DNA from 2 places in the Burkholderia sp. MSh2 genome. Region 2 is predicted to be linked to the other one. Evidence: predicted binding sites of a transcription regulator. Region 2 holds the regulator's gene; the other holds the start of a gene.
The links. Region 2 encodes FliA, which starts transcription of late flagellar genes. Its sites were predicted from a motif close to CTAAAGTTTNNNNNNNNNNNGCCGNTA; they were not measured.

Region 1 (10,369 bases), on a different contig from region 2:
TGCGCGTTACCCGGCCGGCCCGCGCGACGTGCATCCCGCGCCGCGCCGGCCGCCTGCGCCGATGAACCGAACCGGACGCGCGCCGCCATCGGCAGCGGCGCGCGTCGCAACCGTCATTCGGGCGCCACCGGAAGCGCGCGCCCGATGCCGTGCTCGACGCCGAACACCGCGGGCCGCAGCCGCTTGTAGCAAAGGAACGCCAGCGCGCACAGCCCGATCGCCGCGAGCAGCGCCGACTGCGTGCCCGCGCGCTCGATCAGCGAGCCGCCCGCGACCGAACCGATGCCGTAGCCGAGCGCGACGCAGCCCGGCGACAGCACGGCAGACTTGCCGATCAGGTCGTATTGCGGAATCGTCGCGTAGATCAGCAGCGCGCCGCCGGTCCAGCAGCCGATGAACACGATCGCGCCGAGCGTGAACGTCGCGACCGACGCCGGCAGCGCGAGCAGCACCGCCGCGACCGCGCAGCCGCCGAGGTTCACGAGCGTCCAGCGGCGCAGGCCCGCGCCGGCGCCGAGCTTCGGCATCGCCGCGCAGATCACGAGGCTCGCGACGTTCGCGACGCCGAGCACGAGCGACACCGACTTGCCGCTCAGGCCCGCATCGGTGCCGATCTTCTCGAGAAAGGTCCACACCACGCCGACGCCGCCGTACAGCGCGAGCTGCGCGCACAGCACGAGCATCGCGCCGTTGCGGTCGATGCGGCCGCCGACGCCGGCCGGCGTCGGCGCGGCCATCGTCTCGCCGCGGCGAAACAGCGGCGTCGCCAGCACGAACGCGCCGAGCACGCAGGCGACGAAACCGAACACGCCGTGCGCGCCCCACGCCTCGCTCAGCATCGGGAAGATGCAGGCAAGCAGCACCATGCTCCACGCCACCTGCCCCATCAGCATGATCCCGAGATTGCGTTCCGGCGCGCGCGAGTACGACAGGTAGCGCAGCGCGATGCCGTTCAGCCCGCCCGAGCCGACGCCCGCGATGAACTGCAATGCGGAATACGCGACGAGCCCGTGCGTCGCGAGCGTGCCGAGGTTCGCGCCGGCCGCGAGCGTCACCGCGCCCGCGAGCACGAGCCGGACCGGCTGGCGGCCGAGCACGAACGCGACGAGCAGCGTGCCCGTCGATTCGCCGAGCACCTCGATGAAGCTCGACAGCCCGAGCGCGGCTTCGCCGAAGCCCCAGTGGCGCTCGACCTGCCCGACGATCGCGGGCAGGCCGAGGAAGACCGTCGGCCCGAGGATGCCGAGCAGCAGCATCACGACGACGAACCGCGCGCTCTCCTGACGCGCTTCATCCTGCAGGTTCACTCCATTCATGGGTTGTCTCTCTCCGTGTCCGCCGTGCGGACCGTCTCCTCTGGGGAGTGTTCTTCGTCCGGCGGCGGCCCGACCCGGGCCGCCGCGCCGCCGTTACATCGGGAAGCCCATCGCCTTGAGGCCGCTGATCCACGCGCGCTTCCAGCCGCCTTCGGCATCCGCGCCGTCGAACGCATGGAACGTGATCTTCGCGGCGACCCAGCGCATCGGCTCCGGCGGGATGTAGCTCGGGCTCTGGTTCGCGATGTCGAGCTTGCGCTCGGGGCTGTCGCGGTCGAACAGGATGTTCAGCCCCATGAATGCGCCGAACCGGCTCGCCGCGACGCCGAAGCCCGTATAGCCGGCGACGAACACGGCCTTGTCGCCGAGATAGCGCTTCGCGAACACCGAGCCGCGCGAGCAGTAGTCGATCGGCCCGCCCCACGCGTGCGAGAAACGCACGTCGGCCAGTTGCGGGAAGGTGCGGTAGAACGCTTCCGCGAGCCGGTAGTAGGTTTCGCGCCGGCCGTCCTGGTGCGGCTCCGGGTCGCCGTCGAAGTGATAGCTGACGAGGCCGCCGAAGATGATGGTGTTGCTTTTCGTGAGGCGGAAATAGTTCAGCTGCGTGCGCGTGTCGTACACGCCCTGGCGATTCTTCCAGCCGATCCGCGCGAGCTGCTCGTCGGTGAGCGGCTCGGTCGCGAGCACGTGATCGCGCACCTGCATCACGCGGCGGTTGATGTCGGGAATCCCGACCTTCGCGGTGCCGCTGCCGAACACGACGCGCGGTGCGCGCACGCTGCCCTTCGGCGTCTTCACGAACACCGTGCCGCCTTCGTCGGTCACGGTCACGAGCGGCGTATGCTCGTACAGCTTCACGCCGAGCGACAGCGCCGCGCGCTTCAGCCCCCACGCGAGCTTCGCCGGATGCACGATGCCGCTCCGGTTACGCGACCACAGCGCACCCGCGAACAGCGGTGAATTCAATTGTTCGAGCGTTTCCTCGCGGTTCAGCAGCACGACGTCGTGGCCGTACTCGCGATGCAGGTCGTAATCGCCCTTCAGATGCGCGATATGCGCGGGATCGACCGCGACCGTCATCTCGCCGTTCCACTCGATATCGGCGTCGATGTCGTAGCGCTTCAGCGCTTCCTCGAAGCCGTCGAGGTTGTGATGGCCGAAGGCCTCGAGCTGCGCGATGTCGTTCGGGAACACGCGCACCGCGTTCGGCAGCCCGTGCATCACCGACGTCGAGATGATTCCGCCCGCGCGGCCCGATGCGCCATGCGCCACCTTGCCGGCTTCGATCAGCACCACGTTCAGGTGCGGCATCTGTTCCTTCGCCTGCACCGCCGACCACAGCCCCGTGAAGCCGCCGCCGACGATCAGCAGGTCGGCCGTCACGTCGGCGACGAGTTCCGGCTCGGCGGCCGGCGCGGCCGGGTTGTCGAGCCAGTACGGGAACAGCTTCGTGTTCGCGAGCGCCGCCTCGGCGCCCAGTGCGACCGGCGCGCCACGCATTGCGTGCGCCTGCACCGGCGCTGTCTCTCTTGTTTTGACTTCCATTTCCATGATCCCAGCCATCACACGCGGAAACGAAACCGCCGCCGCTCGCGCGTCACACGGACGACGACGCCACGGCGGCGGCTTCGGGCATCACGACTTCTCGAGCAGCACGTAGAACTTCTTCGCGTCCTCGATCGTCTCCCAGCGGCCCGCGAAGCCGGCCGGCAGCAGGTAGCCCTGGCCCGGCGCGAATTCCTTGCGGTTGCCTTCGACGTCGGTCAGCGCGATACGGCCCTCGACGAGCCACACCGCTTCGTCGGCCGCGGTTTCCGGAAACTCCACCGAGCCGACCTTGCCTTCCCACCAGCCGATGATGTAGTTGCCGCTCTTGCCTTCCGCCGCGCGCCAGTCGCTTTCGTCCATCCCGAAGTCGAGCTTCGTGAATTCGCCGATGCCTGCGCCGAGCGGCAGGATGTCCTTGATCAGTTTGGTCATCTGGATCTTTTGTCTCTCGATTGAAAAATGCAGGGACAAAGTTACTCATTTACACTGCCCCGGTATGCCCCCCTTCGGGGGGGACAAGCGGTGTTTTCCGCGGCGGGACAGGTCGCAAGGACACCTGCCGGTATTTCCCCCTAATGACGTTTTTCGTTGCCGACGCTACAATCCGCCGGCCTTTCACCGGGGAACCGCATGCTGCTCGACGTGAACCCCTTCCACCGCGACACCGACCGCTTCAACGTGTCGTTCAAGGCGCTGGGCGAGCTGATCGAGACGGTCGGCACGCCGCACTTCGTGCCGCGCCTCACGCAACTGCTCAATGAAGTGGTGCCGCTCGACGTCGCACATGTCGAACGCTCGCGCGTCGACGGCTCGCTACCCACCGGCTACCGATGCGAATGGATCGGCAGCAGCGGCATCGGCGCCGCGTCCGCCGAAATTTCCGACGTGATGACGCTCTACTACGAGCGCTTTCTCGACAGCGACCCGCTGTTCGCGGGGCTGCGCGGCAAGACGGGCACGATGCTGGTGGTGCGCGACATCGCGGCGATCCCGCCCGGCGAATTCCGCCAGCGCCTGTTCGACGACGTGCAGATCGGGCACGAATGCGTGCTCGCGCGCGGCACGCGCTATTCGCAGCATTCGATCGCGCTGGAGCGCGGCCGCGACCGGCCGCCGTTCACGCTCGCCGAAATGAACCGCTTTCGCAGCATCAGCGACGTGCTGTTCCCGCTGCTCGAACTGCACGCGTCAACCACGGCCGCGCGGCGCATCGCGCACCCGACGCCCGACGTCCACCCGCTCGCCCGGTTCGACGCGCGAGTCGCGGCCGACGGCGTGAAGCTGTCGAAGCGCGAATACGAAACCTGCAAGCACCTGCTCTCCGGCAAGACCGTGCCGGAGACGGCCGAGATCCTCGGCGTGCGCGTCGCGTCGGCCGAGTCGTACGTGAAGCGCGCGTTCGCGAAGCTCGGCGTGCGCACGAAGCGCGAACTCGCCGCATGGGGTTCGGCCGCGACCGCGCTCCCTGCCGCCGGATCGCACGACGGCGCGCTGCCGAACGGTCGGCCCACGATCTCCGGCTGACCCGGCCGCACCAACGTCCCGCCTTCGGTTGCGCCGCGTCGATGCGGCCGCGCCACTTGCATCGAGACCCGTCGATGTAAACGTTGCGACTTCAAAATCTTCACGCGGACGTTCTCCTCTACCATCGGCCGATCGCTTTACGTCAGAAAAAAGGAGACGGCCCATGCCCCGCGAACTGAACCAGCCGATGGGCGGCAACGAGATGCCGCGCTTTGGCGGCATCGCCACGATGATGCGCCTGCCGCAAGCCGAAACGACCGACGGCCTCGACGTGTGCTTCGTCGGCGTGCCGCTCGACCTCGGCACGTCGAACCGCTCGGGCGCGCGCTTCGGCCCGCGCCAGATCCGCACCGAATCCGTGCTGCTGCGCCCGTACAACATGGCCACGCGCGCCGCCCCGTTCGATTCGCTGCAGGTCGCCGACATCGGCGACGTCGCGACCAACCCGTACGACCTGAAGGACTCGGTGCGCCGCATCGAAGAGGCGTACGACGCGATCGTCGCGAACGGCTGCCGGCCGATCACGCTCGGCGGCGACCACACGATCGCTTGGCCGATCCTGCGCGCGCTGCACAAGAAGTACGGCAAGGTCGCCGTCGTCCACGTCGATGCGCACGCGGACGTGAACGACACGATGTTCGGCGAGAAGATCGCGCACGGCACGCCGTTCCGCCGCGCGGTGGAAGACGGGCTGCTGCAATGCGACAAGGTCACGCAGATCGGCCTGCGCGGCACCGGCTACCACGCGGACGATTTCGACTGGTGCCGCCAGCAGGGCTTCACCGTCGTGCAGGCGGAGGCATGCTGGAACACGTCGCTCGCGCCGCTGATGGCTCAGGTGCGCGAACGTGTCGGCGACACGCCGGTCTATCTGAGCTTCGACATCGACGGCCTCGATCCGTCGTTCGCGCCCGGCACCGGCACGCCGGAAATCGGCGGCCTCACGGTGCAACAGGGCCTCGAGATCGTGCGCGGGATGAAAGGCCTGAACATCGTCGGCGCGGACCTCGTCGAAGTCGCGCCGCCGTACGACCCGACCGGCACCACCGCGCTCACCGGCGCGAACCTCGCGTTCGAGATGCTCTGCGTGATGCCGGGCGTCGCCTACCGCTAACCCGACCGACCTCGACAGGATGAACCGCATGTCTACCGCCGAACTTTCCCGTTCCACCGCCACCTTCGTGCTGCCCGCGGCGCACATCGCCGGCCGGCCCGTGCGCGCGCATGCCGACGCGCCCGGCGCGCCGATCTTCAACGCGTCGACCGGTGAGGCGATCGGCTGGCAGGAATTCGCGACGGCCGCGCACGTCGACGCCGCGGTGCGTGCCGCGCGCGACGCATTCGCCGGCTGGCGCGACACGCCGCCGGCCGAACGCGGCCGCATCCTCGCGACGATCGCCGCGCGCGTCGAAGCCTCGCGCGAGCGCCTTGCGGCGCTGCAGATGCAGGTGAGCGGCAAGCCGCCGTTCGAGGCCGAAGCCGATGTCGGCGACGTCGCCGCGACGTTCGCGTACTACGCGACGCTGTGCGAAGACCCGGCGCTGTTCGCGGCCGAACCGGTCGCGCTGCCGAGCGACGCCGTCACGGCCGAACGCTTCCACGACGCGGTCGGCGTCGCCGCGCTCGTGATGCCGTGGAACTTCCCGACGGTCACGACCGCGTGGAAGCTCGCACCCGCGCTCGCGGCCGGCTGCGCGGTCGTGCTGAAGCCGTCCGAACTCACGTCGCCGGCCGAGCATGCGCTGCTCGACATCGTCGCCGAGGCCGGCGTGCCGGCCGGCGTCGTCAACGTCGTGAACGGCGGCGCCGAGGTTGGCGCGGCACTGACCGCGCATCCGCTGATCGACAAGATTTCGTTTACCGGCAGCACGGCGGCCGGCCGCAAGGTCATGCAGGCCGCCGCCGTCGACATGAAGCGCGTGACGCTCGAACTCGGCGGCAAGTCGGCGCTGATCGTGCGCGACGACGCCGATCTCGATCTCGCGGTGTCGCTCGCGGTCGCCGGTGCTTTCACGAACGCGGGGCAGATGTGCTCGGCCACCGCGCGCATCCTCGTGCACGACAGCGTGTACCGCAGCTTCATGGCCGCGTTCGAGACGGCCGTGCGCGCGCTCGTCGTCGCGCCGCCCGCCTCGGCACAGGTCGCGATGGGGCCGCTGATCTCGGCCGCGCAGCGCACGCGCGTCGAGGCGATGCTCCGGCACGGCATCGATGCGGGCGCACGCGTCGCCTTCAGCGGCCGGGTGGCGGATGCCGGCGGCGCGGGCTTCTTCATGGCGCCCGTCGTGATCGCCGAGCCGGCGGCCGACAACCCGCTTTGGACCGACGAGGTGTTCGGCCCCGTCGCGTGCGTGAAGTCGTTCCGCACCGACGACGAAGCGATTGCGCTCGCGAACGACACCCGCTACGGGCTCGTCGCGACCGTCGTGACGCGCGACGCGGGTATCGCGAAGCAATTCCAGCAGCGCGTGCGCGCGGGGCTCGTGTGGATCAACGCACCGCAGCTCATCTATCCGCACGTGTGCTGGGGCGGGTTCGGGCTCAGCGGGATCGGCCGCGAACTCGGCATCGCGGGGCTGCGCAGCTATCAGGAACTGCGCCACGCGATGCGCGCGATCGACTGATGGACTGATCGACTGACCAGTGCGGCCGTTCAGGCCGTTCGCGGCGCCGTGTCTCGTGCATGGCGCCGTTTTTTTCTTCATTGGTTTCCGGGGGGCGAGCCTCGCGTTTGGCGTTTGGCGTTTGGCGTTTGGCGTTTGGCGTTTGGCGTTTGGCGTTCGGCGTTCGGCGTTCGGCGTTCGGCGTTCGCCGTTCGCCGTTCGCCGTTCGTAAGCTTGCAGACGCTCGAACACCCCTCAATGCGACAACGCCGCGGAATGATCGTGCTCACGCAGGCCGCCCGGAATCGCGCACTGCGCGAGCCCACCCGCATCGATCCACGCGCGCGTGCGTTCCGCGGCCTGGTCGATCAGTTGTGCGCACCGCGAGTAATCGTATGACGATACGTCGAGCGGACAGAGCGGCGGCACGACATGGATTTGCGCACGCGCCGCATACAGCTCCAGATCGCGCACCAGTTGCCGCGCGATCACGAGCGTGAGTGCGTGCGTCGCATGCGCGATCGCGCTGCGCGGCGGTACGCGCAACGCGCAGGCGAACCCGGCCGGCAGCACGACGATCCGCTTGACGCCGAGCGCGATCGCAACGGAGATCGGCGTATTGTTCGCGACGCCGCCGTCGACGAGTTCCACGCCGCCGATGCTGACCGACGGAAACACGCCGGGAATGGCCGCGCTGGCCTGCACGGCATCCACGACGGGGCCCGCGGACAGCACGACTTCCTGGCCGTTCAGCACGTCGGTTGCGACGACGTGGAGCGGCAACGCGGCCTGCTCGATCCGCCGGTACGGCAGGTTCTGTTCCAGCAGCAGGCGCAGCGCATCGGCTTCGACCAGATGGGGCCGGTTGCGCAGCAGCATCGCGACGAGGCTGCGCATCGAGAACGGCATCACGTCCTGACGGCGAAGCCTGCACCACAGCGCGGCGAGCATCGCGACGCCGTCCGCGTCCGGCCGGCCGGCGAAATAGGCGGCATTGATCGCGCCCGCCGACGCGCCGACCACGCAATCGGGCCGTTCGCCGCTCGCGACCAGCTCGCGGAGCATGCCGACCTCGATCGCGCCAAGACTGCCGCCGCCGGCAAACACGAAGGCGGTCGAGGGAGTGGAATCGGACGTCACGGTGCGCCCTCCTGCGGTTGGCTGCGACAGCGCGTTCTCCATCATGGATCGTACGCCGCCCCGGATGTCCTGATGAAAACCCTGCCGGCACGCGGCCCCGGGCGGTCGACCCGCGCCGCGCTCCCCGCATCCCGCCATGATCCCGATTTGGGGACAGTGACGTCGTTCGCCGCGCCGTTTCCGGATCGCATCCATACGGGGCCTCGCGCGAAGACCGCGCCCTTTTTGACCTCGATCAAGAGAATCGCGCATATCGGCGCCCGCAAACGTGTGCCGGCCGTGAATCACGCGCGATACGCGGAATCACGGGTTCAGTCGTCCGGACGATCGCCGTTATTGCATCAACACCCGCCGACGGCCATGGCGTTGCGACGCATCGGGAGGCCTCGAACCGCATCCGGCACGCGACGAACCGGGGCCGAGCGGGCATGGAGCGGGACGACCGGGCGTCCCGCGCGCATTTCGACAACACATGCAGCGGCGCAAGTCGCGGACGAGGTAATCATGTTCGTAGCCATCGGGTGGATCGTCGTGATCGGGTCGGTGATCGGCAGCTTTATCGGCGTAGGCGGCCATGTGCCGGCCTTGCTGCAACCGTTCGAACTGCTGTGCATTTTCGGCGCCGCGCTGGGCGCGTTCGTCGTCAGCAATCCGGTCACGACGCTGAAGAAGACGATCAAGAGCCTGCCCACCTGCTTCAAGGGCGGCGGCTATACGAAACAGCAATACGTCGAACTGATCGCGCTGCTGTACGAGCTGCTGCAGAAGGCGCGCAAGGACGGCATGATGGCGCTCGAGGCCGACGTCGACGCGCCCGAACAAAGCCCGCTGTTTCAGAAGTACTCGCATGTGCTCGAGGATCATCACCTGCTCGACTTCATCGTCGACTATCTGCGGATGATGTCGAGCGGCAACGTGAACGTGCTGGAGATGCAGGACCTCATGGATGAAGAACTGCATACGCACCATGCGGAGGCGTCGGTCGCGGCCAATGCGATCCAGAAGATGGCGGACGGCCTGCCGGCGTTCGGCATCGTCGCCGCGGTGATGGGCGTCGTGCATACGATGGGCTCGGTCGGCGCGCCGCCCGCCGTGCTCGGCAAGATGATCGCCGGCGCGCTCGTCGGCACGTTCCTCGGCATCCTGCTCGCGTATGGCTTCATCGGTCCGCTCGCGGATCTGCTCAATGCGAAGGGCCGCGCCGCGGCCAAGCCGTTCCAGTGCGTGAAGGCCGTGCTGCTCGCGTCGATGAGCGGCTACGCGCCGGCGGTGGCGGTGGAATTCGGCCGCAAGGTGCTGTTCACGGCCGATCGCCCGAGCTTCAAGGAGCTTGACGAGGCCGTCCGCGCAACGAAGTCGCCCAAGCCCGCGTAACGGAGGCGTCATGGCCGACAGTCGCTCCAACCCGTCGAAGCAGTCCGTCCCGGCATCGCTCGTCGTCGTGCGCCGCAAGCGAGGCGAGGAGCACGACGCCCACCACGGCGGCGCATGGAAAATCGCCTACGCCGACTTCGTCACGGCGATGATGGCGTTCTTCCTGCTGATGTGGCTCCTCGGCTCGGTTTCGAAGTACGACAGGCAGGGGATCGAGGATTACTTCAACACGCCGCTGTCGACGCTCCTGTCCGGCGGCAAAGATGCACAGGCGCCTCGTCCGAGCGTCGTGCAAGGTGGCGGCCGCGACCTGTCGGACCCGGCGCCGGCCATCGACACCAACGCGCAACCGGCGCCGGCCAGTTCGCCCGCGGCACTCGCCGGCATCGTCGATACGCAAAAGCTCGAACGCCTGAAGGAAAAGCTGACCGCGGCGATTACGCACAGCCCGTCATTGCGCGCGTACCAGGACCAGATCCGGATCGCGATCACGCACGAGGGCTTGCGCATCGAGATCGTCGATACGCTCAAGCGCCCGATGTTCGCGTCGGGCAGTTCGCAACCCGAAGCGTATGCCACCGCCATCCTCACCCAGATCGGTACGGCACTCGACGACGTCGAAAACCGCGTGTCGATCGCGGGGCATACCGATTCGACGCCGTATCCCGACGGCCCCGCCGGCTATTCGAACTGGGAGCTCTCCAGCGATCGAGCGAACGCCGCGCGGCGCGCGCTCGTCGCCGGCGGATTGCGGGAAGAGAAGCTGCTCCAGGTGCGCGGGCTCGCGGATGTCCTGCCGCTCGACCGGAACGTCGCGGACGAGCCGACCAATCGCCGCATCAGCATCCTCGTGATGAACAATGC
Region 2 (10,369 bases):
TTCGCGCCGATACGCGCGAGGTGCAGGCGCGCCACCTTTTCATCGAGATGCTTCGGCAGCACGTACACCTTGTTCTCGTACTGTTCGCCGCGCGTGAACAGCTCGATCTGCGCGAGCGTCTGGTTCGCGAACGAGTTCGACATCACGAACGACGGGTGGCCGGTCGCGCAGCCGAGGTTCACGAGGCGGCCTTCCGCCAGCAGGATCACGCGCTTGCCGTCCGGGAAGATGATGTGGTCGACCTGCGGCTTGATGTTTTCCCACTGGTACTGGCGGGTCGACGCGACGTCGATTTCCGAGTCGAAGTGACCGATGTTGCAGACGATCGCGTTGTGGCGCATCGCCTTCATGTGGTCGTGGTTGATCACGTGGTAGTTGCCGGTCGCCGTCACGAAGATGTCGGCCTTGTCGGCCGCGTATTCCATCGTCACGACGCGGTAGCCTTCCATCGCCGCCTGCAGCGCGCAGATCGGATCGATTTCGGTGACCCACACGGTCGCGCCCAGACCGCGCAGCGACTGCGCGCAACCCTTGCCCACGTCGCCGTAGCCCGCGACGACCGCGACCTTGCCCGCGATCATCACGTCGGTCGCGCGCTTGATGCCGTCGACCAGCGATTCACGGCAGCCGTACAGGTTGTCGAACTTCGACTTCGTGACCGAATCGTTCACGTTGAACGCCGGGAACGGCAGGCGGCCGTCCTTTTCCATCTGGTACAGGCGGTGCACGCCGGTCGTGGTTTCCTCGGTCACGCCCTTGATGTGCGCGAGGCGCTTCGAGTACCAGTTCGCGTCGATGTCGAGGTGCTTCGCGATCGACTTGTACAGCGCGACTTCTTCCTCGTTGGTCGGCTTCGCGATCGCCGAACGGTCCTTCTCGGCCTTCGAGCCGAGGATCAGCAGCAGCGTTGCGTCGCCGCCGTCGTCCAGGATCATGTTCGCGAATTCGCCGTTCGGCCATTCGAAGATGCGGTGCGAGTACTCCCAGTACTCGTCGAGCGACTCGCCCTTGTACGCGAACACCGGCGTGCCGGCCTCGACGATCGCGGCCGCGGCGTGATCCTGCGTCGAGAAGATGTTGCACGAGGCCCAGCGGACGTCCGCGCCGAGCGCCTTCAGCGTCTCGATCAGCACGCCCGTCTGGATCGTCATGTGCAGGGAACCGGCGATGCGCGCGCCCTTCAGCGGCTGCTGCGCCTTGTATTCGTCGCGAATCTGCACGAGGCCCGGCATTTCGGTCTCGGCGATGTTCAGTTCCTTGCGGCCCCAGCCGGCCAGTGCCAGATCGGCGACGACGTAATCCTTGGAAGCCTGGGTATCGATAATGGCGTTCATCACGCCCTCCTTTCTAAAAAGTTTCTAGATTGGTGACGTGAGCGCCGTTCAGGAAGCGGGGCCGGCGCATTCGCCGGCTGCTTGGTGAAGCTTTCCGAGCCTGGCGGGCCTGGGACGGCCCGTCGCAACGCTCCTCGGAAAACGGGAAGGATTGTAGCAAATCGGCGCGCGGAATGCGCATCCGCGCGCGCGACCGCCACGAAAGGGTCAGGACTCGGCGCCGACCCACGCCTGTTCGCGCAGCCGTGCGCGCAGGCGCGCGACGGCCTGGCTGTGCAACTGGCACACGCGCGATTCGCTCACTTCGAGCACCGCGCCGATCTCGCGCAGATTCAGACCCCGCTCGTAGTACAGCGACATCAGCAGCTTCTCGCGCTCGGGCAGCCGCTCGATCGCCTCGACGAGCGCCTCGCGCAGGTGCTCGTCGAGCAGCGCCGACAGCGGGTCGGCGTGATCGACGCGGTAGCGGTCGAGAAACGGCTCGTCGTCGGCCGCGCGATCGAAATCCTCGTAGTAGATGAGCTGGCTGCCGTGCAGGTCCTGAAGCATCCCCTGGTATTCGTCGAGCGGCATGTTCAGGTGCTGCGCGATCTCGGCCTCGCTCGCCGAGCGACCGAGATGCTGCTCGACCTGGTGCACCGCCTGCTCGACCTCGCGCGACGTCTTGCGCAGGCTGCGCGGCAGCCAGTCGTTGCTGCGCAGCTCGTCGAGCATCGCGCCGCGGATGCGCTGCGTCGCGTAGGTCTCGAACTGCGCGCCCTGGTCTTCCTTGTAGCGGCCGGCGGCATCCATCAGGCCGATCATGCCGGCCTGGATCAGGTCGTCGAGATCGACGCTCGCCGGCATCTTCGCGACGAGCTGCAGCCCGAGACGACGCACGAGCGGCGCATATTGCGCGAGCACGTCGGCCTGGGACATCTTTCCTTGAGCGTTGTACATCATGGCTCTCTCCTTCCGGTGGCGCTCATGCGGCGTGTGCCGCGCCCGCCTCGTACGACGGCTTGCCGCCCGCGTGGACGGCGCGCCCCGCGCCCGGACCCGGACGCATCGGCCAGTACAGCAGATCGGCGGCAATCTGCCGGTAGTCGCGCGCGGCCGCCGACGACGGAAACGCGTCGACCGCCGCCCGCATCAGCTCGCGCGCATGCTCGACGAGCTGATCCGCGCTCACGCAGCCTGCATCGGCGATCGACACCGTCAGGTAGCGGCTCGCGACGCCCGCGAGGTTGTCGAACGCGACCTTCGCGTCCGCATGGCTGCCGACCTGGTTGGTCAGCACGCGGAACTGCGCGAACGCATGGGCGAAATGCAGCCGCTTCATGCACGCGTACGCCTCGGTGATCGCCTGCGCGGCAACCCGCGTGACGATCAGCACGTCGTGCGCCTCGCGCGCGAGCGCCGAGAACGCGCCGTCGGCGCCGAGTTGCGCGTCGACGAGGACGATGTCGGCCGGGCCGTCGATGAAGTCGCTCAGCTGCGCATCGGTATAGCCGGCGCGCGCGAACCGCGCGGCCGCGCACAGGCCGAACCCGGCCGCCACCCGCGTGCGCTCGCCTTCGCGCAGCCACGCGCCCGCAAGGGTCGCGCTGGCCGAATGCACGTCGGCGCGCTCGTCGACGACGAGCACGTCCTTGCCGAGCGACGCGAGCGCCGCCGCCAGGTTCACGACGGTGGACGTGCAGCCGACGCCCGCCGGCCCGCCCGCCACCGCAACGATCCGCGATGTGCGCCCGGCCAGCAGGCGCCGCAATCCTTCAGCCTGGTCGATGATCCGTTTATCCAAATCGCACCTCGTGCAGCTCGGCGGTGGAACGTGCGGTCAGCGCGGACAGCAGCGTCGGCATGTCCTCGTCTTGCGGGACGAAGGGCGAACCGTCGCGCGGTACGCAGAACGCGCTCTTCAGCAGGAATCGGGTCGAGGCGACGTACAGGTTCTCCGGCACCTTCTGGCCGGTCGACACGTAGTGGACCGGCAGCTTGTAGCGGATCACCGTGTCGAGCACGCCGCCGAGGTGGGTCGCCTCGTCGAGCTTGGTGAGGATGCAGCCGGCCAGATCCGGATGCTCGCCGGCGCTGCGGTAGGCCTGCACGACTTCGTTGAGCGTGTCGCCATGGCTGGTCGCGTTGAGCAGCAGCAGGCGCTGCACCGGCGCGTTCGCGCCGTGCAGCATCGCGATCTGGTCGGATACCGCGCGGTCGCGCTGGCTCATGCCGATCGTGTCGATCAGCACGATGTGCTTGTTGCGCAGCTCGGACAGCGCGAGCGCGAGATCGCCCGCATCCTTCACCGCGTGCACCGGCACGCCGAGAATCCTGCCGAAGATGCGCAGCTGCTCGTGGCCGCCGATCCGGTAGCTGTCGGTGGTCAGCAGCGCGACCTTGCTCGCGCCGAAGCGCATCACGCAGCGCGCGGCCAGCTTCGCGGTGGTGGTCGTCTTGCCGACGCCCGTCGGCCCCATCAGCGCGAATACGCCGCCGCGCTCCATCAGCGCATCCTCGCTGTCGAGCACCGGCAGGTTCGCCGCGAGCACCGACTGCGCCCACTCGGCGGCCTGTTCGAAGCTCTGCATGTCATCGCCGGACGGCAGGTTGTCGACCAGCATCCGCACGAGCTGCGCGGAGAAGCCGGCGGCAAACAGGTGCTTCGTCAGCGCGCCATGCACGGCGCTGCGGCGCTGGCGGTCGTGCCACATCAGGCTGTCGAACTGCTCGTCCATCCGCCCGCGCAGTTCGCCGAGCTCCTGCATCACCGTGTCATTGACGATCCGCTCGATGCGCGACTTCACCGCATCGGCCACCGCGGCGGCCGTGTCGGCGGACAGGCGCGTGCGCTCGGCCGCCCGCGCGGCCTGCGCGGCGCTCGCTTCCTGCGCGCGCACGGCGGCGGCCGGCATCCGGCGTTCGGCGTCGCGCACGATCTCGCGCGCCCAGTCGGGCGGCGTCGCGCTCGCGGCCGGCTGCGGCTGCGGCGCGGGCGCGCTCGCTTGCGGCGCGGCGGGCGTCGCCTGCGCGCGCGCGATCAGCGCGTCGCGCTGCTGCGTCAGGCGTTTCGCGTGCTCGACCAGCCACGGCGCGGGTTCGGAAGCAGGGGCCGGCGTACCGGCGGCCGGCGCGGCGGCAGCAGGTGCCGCGATCGACGGCGCGGCCGCGTCCGGCGCGTCCACGTCGCCCGCCGGCAGGTGCGCCGCTGTCTCGTCCGCCTCGGCGCTCGCGCCGAAGACCGACGAGAACACGTCCGGCAGCCCGCCTTCGTCGGCGGCGTACGGATTGACGGCCGGGCGGCCCAGCGCCGCACCCGGGCGCGACACGATGCCCGGCACCGCGGCGGCCGGCACGGATTCCGGCAGCCGCGGCATGGCGAGCCGCGGCCGCACCGCGGCCGGCGGCGCCACGGCGGCGAGGTCCGAATCGGCGAGGGCGACGATTTCCACGCTGCCGTCATCGAGCGTGCGGTTCGACAGCACGACCGCGTCGGCGCCGAGCGCCTCGCGCACGAGACGGAGGGCGTCGCGGCTCGTAGCGCCGGTGAATTTGCGAATGTTCAAGCGGAACCCCCGATGACGTTAACGACTTTGATCGTGCGTGTGTCCGGCACTTCGGCATACGACAGCACTTTCAATTGCGGCAGGCTGCGGCGCAGGAAACGCGCGAGCATCGCGCGCAGCGCGTGCTGCACGAGCAGCACGGGCGGCAGCCCGAGATTCTGTTGACGCAGCATCGCCTGCTGCGTACCGGTCAGAAGGTTGTGCGCCAGGCCGGGCTCGAGGCCCGGATTCGCGCCGGTGGCGAGCGCCTGCGACAGCACGCGCTCGAGATTCGAATCGAGGCCCATCACCTGCATCTCGCCCACGCCCGGATACCACTGCTGCGTGATCGCGCGACCGAGCGCGAGCCGCACCGCGGCGGTGATCTCGAACGCGTCGCCGCGGCCCGCATGTTCGGACACGGCCTCGAGGATCGTGCGCATGTCGCGGATCGGCACGCCTTCCTCGAGCAGGTTCTGCAGCACTTTCTGCAGCGTCGTCAGCGAGATCGTCTTCGGCACGAGGTCCTCGACGAGCGACGGCGCGTCCTTGCCGGTGCGCTCGACGAGCGCCTGCACTTCCTGGCGGCCGAGCAGCTCGGCCGCGTGCTGGACCACGAGATGGTTCAGGTGCGTCGCCACGACCGTGCTCGCGTCGACCACCGTGTAGCCGTACACCTGCGCCTGTTCGCGCATCGCGACGTCGATCCACACGGCCGGCAGCCCGAACGCGGGGTCCTGCGTGACGGCGCCCGGCAGCGCGGCCGTGACCTGGCCCGGGTTGATCGCGAGCCACTGGCCCGGGAACACTTCGCCGACGCCGATCTCGACGCCCTTCAGCGCGATCCGGTACGCGTTCGGCCGCAGTTCGAGGTTGTCGCGGATATGGATCACCGGCGGCAGGAAGCCGATTTCCTGCGCGAATTTCTTGCGGATGCTCTTGATGCGCTTGAGCAGTTCGCCGTCGCTGTTCCTGTCGACGAGCGGGATCAGCCGGTAGCCGACTTCCAGCCCGAGCGGGTCGATCAGCTGCACGTCGTCCCAGGTCGCCTCATGGCTGTCGGACGGCAGCGCCGCGGGCGGCGCGATGTCCGTCACGTCGCCGGCCGCCTTGCGGGCCGCCGCGCGGCGGGTCTGCGTGCGCGCCAGCCAGATCGCGCCGCCGCCGAGCGCGAGGAACGCGAAGTGCGGCATCCCCGGGATCAGCCCCATCAGCACGATGATCGCGCCGGTGATCGTCAGCACGCGCGGGTTCGTGAACAGCTGGCCGGTGATCTGCGTGCCGATGTCCTCGTCGGTCGCGACGCGCGACACGATCACGCCGGCCGCGGTCGAGATCACGAGCGACGGGATCTGCGCGACGAGGCCGTCGCCGATCGTCAGCAACGTGTAGTTGGTGCCGGCCGCGGCGAAGCTCATGTCGTGCTGGACCATCCCGACGATCAGGCCGCCGATCACGTTGATCGCCATGATGATCAGGCCGGCGATCGCGTCGCCGCGCACGAACTTCGACGCACCGTCCATCGAGCCGTAGAACTCGGCTTCCTGCGCGACGGACTGGCGGCGCTTGCGGGCCTGTTCCTCGTTGATCAGGCCGGCGTTCAGGTCGGCGTCGATCGCCATCTGCTTGCCGGGCATCGCGTCGAGCGTGAAGCGCGCGGACACTTCGGCGATCCGCCCCGCGCCCTTCGTGATCACCATGAAGTTGATGATCATCAGGATCACGAACACGACGATGCCGACCGCGAAGTTGCCACCGACGAGGAAGTGGCCGAACGCCTCGATCACCTGGCCGGCCGCGTCCGGCCCGGTGTGGCCTTCGAGCAGCACGACGCGCGTCGACGCGACGTTCAGCGACAGGCGCAACAGCGTCGAGAACAGCAGCACGCTCGGGAACGCCGCGAAATCGAGCGGCTTCATCGTGTACATGCTGACGAGCAGCACCATCACCGACAGCGCGATGTTGAACGTGAACAGCAGATCCAGCAGCAGCGGCGGCAGCGGCAGGATCATCATCCCCAGGATCATGCAGATGAGGATCGGGCCCGCGAGCGCGCGCAGGTTGGTACCCGCGAGCATGTTCGGGCGCTTCGCGAACAGTCCGGTCGGCGTGCTCATGCGGCGGCCCCCGGCGTGCCGTTGCGACCCGGCTTGCCGAGCGAGTCTTCGGCTTCCTCGCGTTCGTCGTCGGTGGACACCGACGCGCCCTTGTCGAGTTCGGCCGGCACGTCGAGATCGACCGGCACCGCCGGGAACGCGCCGCCTTCCGAACGGAAGCGCTTGAGCTGGTAGACCCACGCGAGCACTTCGGCGACGGCCGCGTACAGCGAGCCGGGAATCTCGCGCTCGAGTTCGACGTTGTGATACAGCGCACGTGCGAGCGGCGGCGCCTCGAGCAGCGGCACGTTGTGTTCGGATGCGAGTTCGCGGATGCGCGCGGCGACGAGGTTCACGCCCTTCGCGACGACCTTCGGCGCGCGCATCGCGCCGTCCGTGTATTTCAGCGCGACGGCGAAGTGCGTCGGGTTCGTGACGACCACGTCGGCCGTCGGCACGGCCGCCATCATCCGGCGGCGCGCGAGCGCGCGCTGCTGCTGGCGGATCCGCCCCTTCACGTGCGGATCGCCTTCGTTCTCGCGATGCTCGCGCTTCACTTCTTCCTTCGTCATGCGCAACTTCTTGTTGTACTGCCAGATTTGGTAAGGCACGTCGAGCGCGGCGACCACCAGCATCCCGGCGACCGTCGTGCCGCAGCACACCGCGACCAGGTGCAGCGCATCGGGCAGCGCCGCGCCGAGCGGCTGCGTCGCGAGGCCGAGCAGTTCGTCCTTGCTGCGCCAGATCGCGACGCCGCCGACCCCGCCGACGACCAGCGTCTTCGCGACCGACATCCCGAGCTGGATCGGCCCCTGGATCGAGAAGATCCGGCCGAGGCCCGAGATCGGGTTCAGGCGGTCGAACTTCAGCTCGAACGTTTTCTGCGAGATCAGCCAGCCGCCGAGCGCCATCGGCGCGAGCAACGCGGCGAGGCCGGTGAGCGCGAGGAGCGGCAGCAGCGCGGCAAAGCCTTCGAGGCTCGCGCTGCCGGCCGCCGACAGCATCCGGTTCGTGTCGAACGCGGTCGCGCGATCGAACGTGAACGCGCCGCGCAGCATCGCCTGCAGATGGCCACCCGACGGACCGGCGAGCAACCACGCGCCGTAGAACCCGGCCGCGAGCAGCGCGAACGACGCCAGTTCGCGCGAGCGCGCGACCTGCCCCTCCTCGCGCGCCTTCGCACGGCGTCTCGGAGTGGCGGCTTCGGTCTTGTCGAGATCGCTCTCGTCTGCCACGGGGCCTCCAGTCGGGTACGGCGGAATGCCGTTTTCCAGTGACACCGATTATTCATGGAGGCGTCAACCAGCGATCGGTCGAGGAAAGCCGGGAAAGGGGGGTATTTCGGGGAATCGGGCGGGCCGGCGCAAAGCGGGCCGGAACGGGCCGGAACGGCGATACGGCGCGGCGGTCGGCGGGATCGCGAAGCGTCGGTCCCGGGCGGGACGGCGACGGTGTCGGGCGGGGAAATGGTGCAACGCCGCGGCGCAAGCCGCGGGAAAATCGGGCCCCGGCGCGACGCGACGCGCGCCGGGGCAGGCGTCGGTCAGACCGCCGGGATCGGGTCCGCGCCGAAGCGGTTCGGGCCCTCGGTGCCGCGCGAGCACATCCACACGAGCAGCAGGATGCCGCCGATGATCGGAATGAGCCCGATCAGCAGGAACCAGCCCGAGCGGCCCGTATCGTGCAGGCGGCGCACGCTGACCGCGATGCCCGGAATGATCAGGGCCAGCGAAATCAGGAAAATCACGCCGAGCAGCAGCAGCGTGATCACGCCCGCGTCACGGCCCACCGCGCCGATGACCTGGCCGACGATCGACAGAATGCAGCTCAGCAGCGCGAAATACCAGTATTCGGCACGACGCGCCCGGCCTTCGAATGTCGCGTATTTATTAAGTACGGTACGAACGGCTTCAGAGAAATTCATCTTTATTACCCTCCTGTTATATATTGGCACCCCGGAAACAACGCCGGCATTATATGTTTGAATGTCGGCAAGCTCCATCTCTTTTCGCGTGCAGGCCGGCTTGCCCGCCTGTACTGGCCGTCCGCCGGCGCGACGCGGAAACGGCTGCAATAGCGCAACGCCGCGCCACGGGCTTGCGTGCCGCGTCATTTTCACAATCTCGAAAACCTGACAGAAACTGCAGCCCCCGATAATCCTGAATTTGATTACATGCGCATGAAACCGGGTTCGATCGATAATCGGCACGGGCATGCGGGATTCGATTAACCCGCCGGTATTACGCGAACGCGCGAATCGCGCTACCCTTCGCCATTTCCCGGCCGGCCGAACCGCATCATGCTCCGTCATCCGCTCGTCCCGTCGCTGTCGCTCGCCTGCGCGCTGGCCGCCGGCTGCGCGGGCACGCCGGCCCTGCCGCCCGGCGCGCAGGCGCCCGACGCACCGCACCCCGGCACGATCGCCCTGCACGATGCGTGGAACGGCTCGACGAGGACCTTGCGCGCGCAGGACTACTCCGAGAGCTTCACGTTCCGCTGCTTCGACACGCGCGGCGAGCCGACCGAACGGGCGCGCGCGGCATGGTGCGTGCCGGTCGTCGAGATCGAATCGGTGTCGGTCGACGCGGCCGGGCGTGCGGTCGCACCGGCCGACGCGGTGCGGATCGAAAGCACCGCCTACGGGCCCGGCCACCACTTCCTCGACCATACGCTCCTGATGCGCAACGGCCGGCCACCGGCCTAGCGCCGGTTCGCGCCGGGCGCGGGCCGGAGGCCGTTCCCGTGCATCGCGGCCCCGCGCCGCCGGCCGCGACCGGCCGGCGCCGCCTGCAGCGCGCCGGGATCGAGCGTCCGCATCGCCATCGCCTGCGCCATCGCGCGCCCGGCGCGCCGGTTCGCCCGCGATCCGTTCCGTTCATCCGCACGGACACGACTTGCGCCGGCACGCCGGAGCGGTCGCGCCTCCCGCCGCACTGCGCGCGCGTGCTGCGGCCGTCCGGTTCGCTCCGCCGTACGCGCGCGGCGCACGGATAAAAAAAGGGGGCGATTTCTCGCCCCCCTTGCTCCAGCGTACGGCCGCGCCGCGTCAGAACGCGACGAAAGGCGCCGGGCCGCCGCTCGCGGTCTTGTCCATCCCGATGTAGATCGTCCGGCCGTAGAAGTACGGCAGGCCGATGTCGAGCCACGCGGACGAACCGAACGGGCCCGCGATGTCGTTGAACGCAAACGTCGACGAGTTCGCGAACAGCGAATCCGCGTTCGCGACGGACATCGACACCGTCGCGGCCACGCCGTTCTGGCCGCTCAGCGTCGCGGAATAGCTGGCCGGCGACGACGTCGGGCAGTAGAACTGCGGGTTCTTCGAGCAGGCCGTCTGGGACGAATCGTTGAAGAAGTACGCGTTCGAGCCCGTATCGAAGAACGCGGTCACGTTGCGTCCGAGGAACGTCGCGTT

Region 1: a site for FliA is predicted at 8,441-8,467, ahead of motA (flagellar motor stator protein MotA). Genes of this name have one in related genera too.

Annotation. Positions count from the first base shown of each region.
Region 1 covers NZ_JPGM01000026.1:100,986-111,354, forward strand. The annotation lists gene GQ57_RS17590 (MFS transporter) at 114-1,316, opposite strand; gene GQ57_RS17595 (NAD(P)/FAD-dependent oxidoreductase) at 1,410-2,867, opposite strand; gene GQ57_RS17600 (cupin domain-containing protein) at 2,952-3,296, opposite strand; gene GQ57_RS17605 (helix-turn-helix transcriptional regulator) at 3,495-4,388, shown strand; gene speB (agmatinase) at 4,552-5,502, shown strand; gene GQ57_RS17615 (aldehyde dehydrogenase family protein) at 5,531-7,012, shown strand; gene GQ57_RS17620 (patatin-like phospholipase family protein) at 7,247-8,173, opposite strand; gene motA (flagellar motor stator protein MotA) at 8,636-9,505, shown strand; gene motB (flagellar motor protein MotB) at 9,516-10,369, shown strand, end outside.
Region 2 covers NZ_JPGM01000004.1:51,934-62,302, forward strand. The annotation lists gene ahcY (adenosylhomocysteinase) at 1-1,334, opposite strand, end outside; S-adenosyl-L-homocysteine riboswitch at 1,367-1,476, opposite strand; gene GQ57_RS02745 (RNA polymerase sigma factor FliA) at 1,542-2,276, opposite strand; gene GQ57_RS02750 (nucleotide-binding protein) at 2,299-3,117, opposite strand; gene flhF (flagellar biosynthesis protein FlhF) at 3,110-4,879, opposite strand; gene flhA (flagellar biosynthesis protein FlhA) at 4,876-6,975, opposite strand; gene flhB (flagellar biosynthesis protein FlhB) at 6,972-8,189, opposite strand; gene GQ57_RS02770 (DUF805 domain-containing protein) at 8,498-8,878, opposite strand; gene GQ57_RS02775 (hypothetical protein) at 9,254-9,658, shown strand; gene GQ57_RS02780 (DUF3443 family protein) at 10,001-10,369, opposite strand, start outside.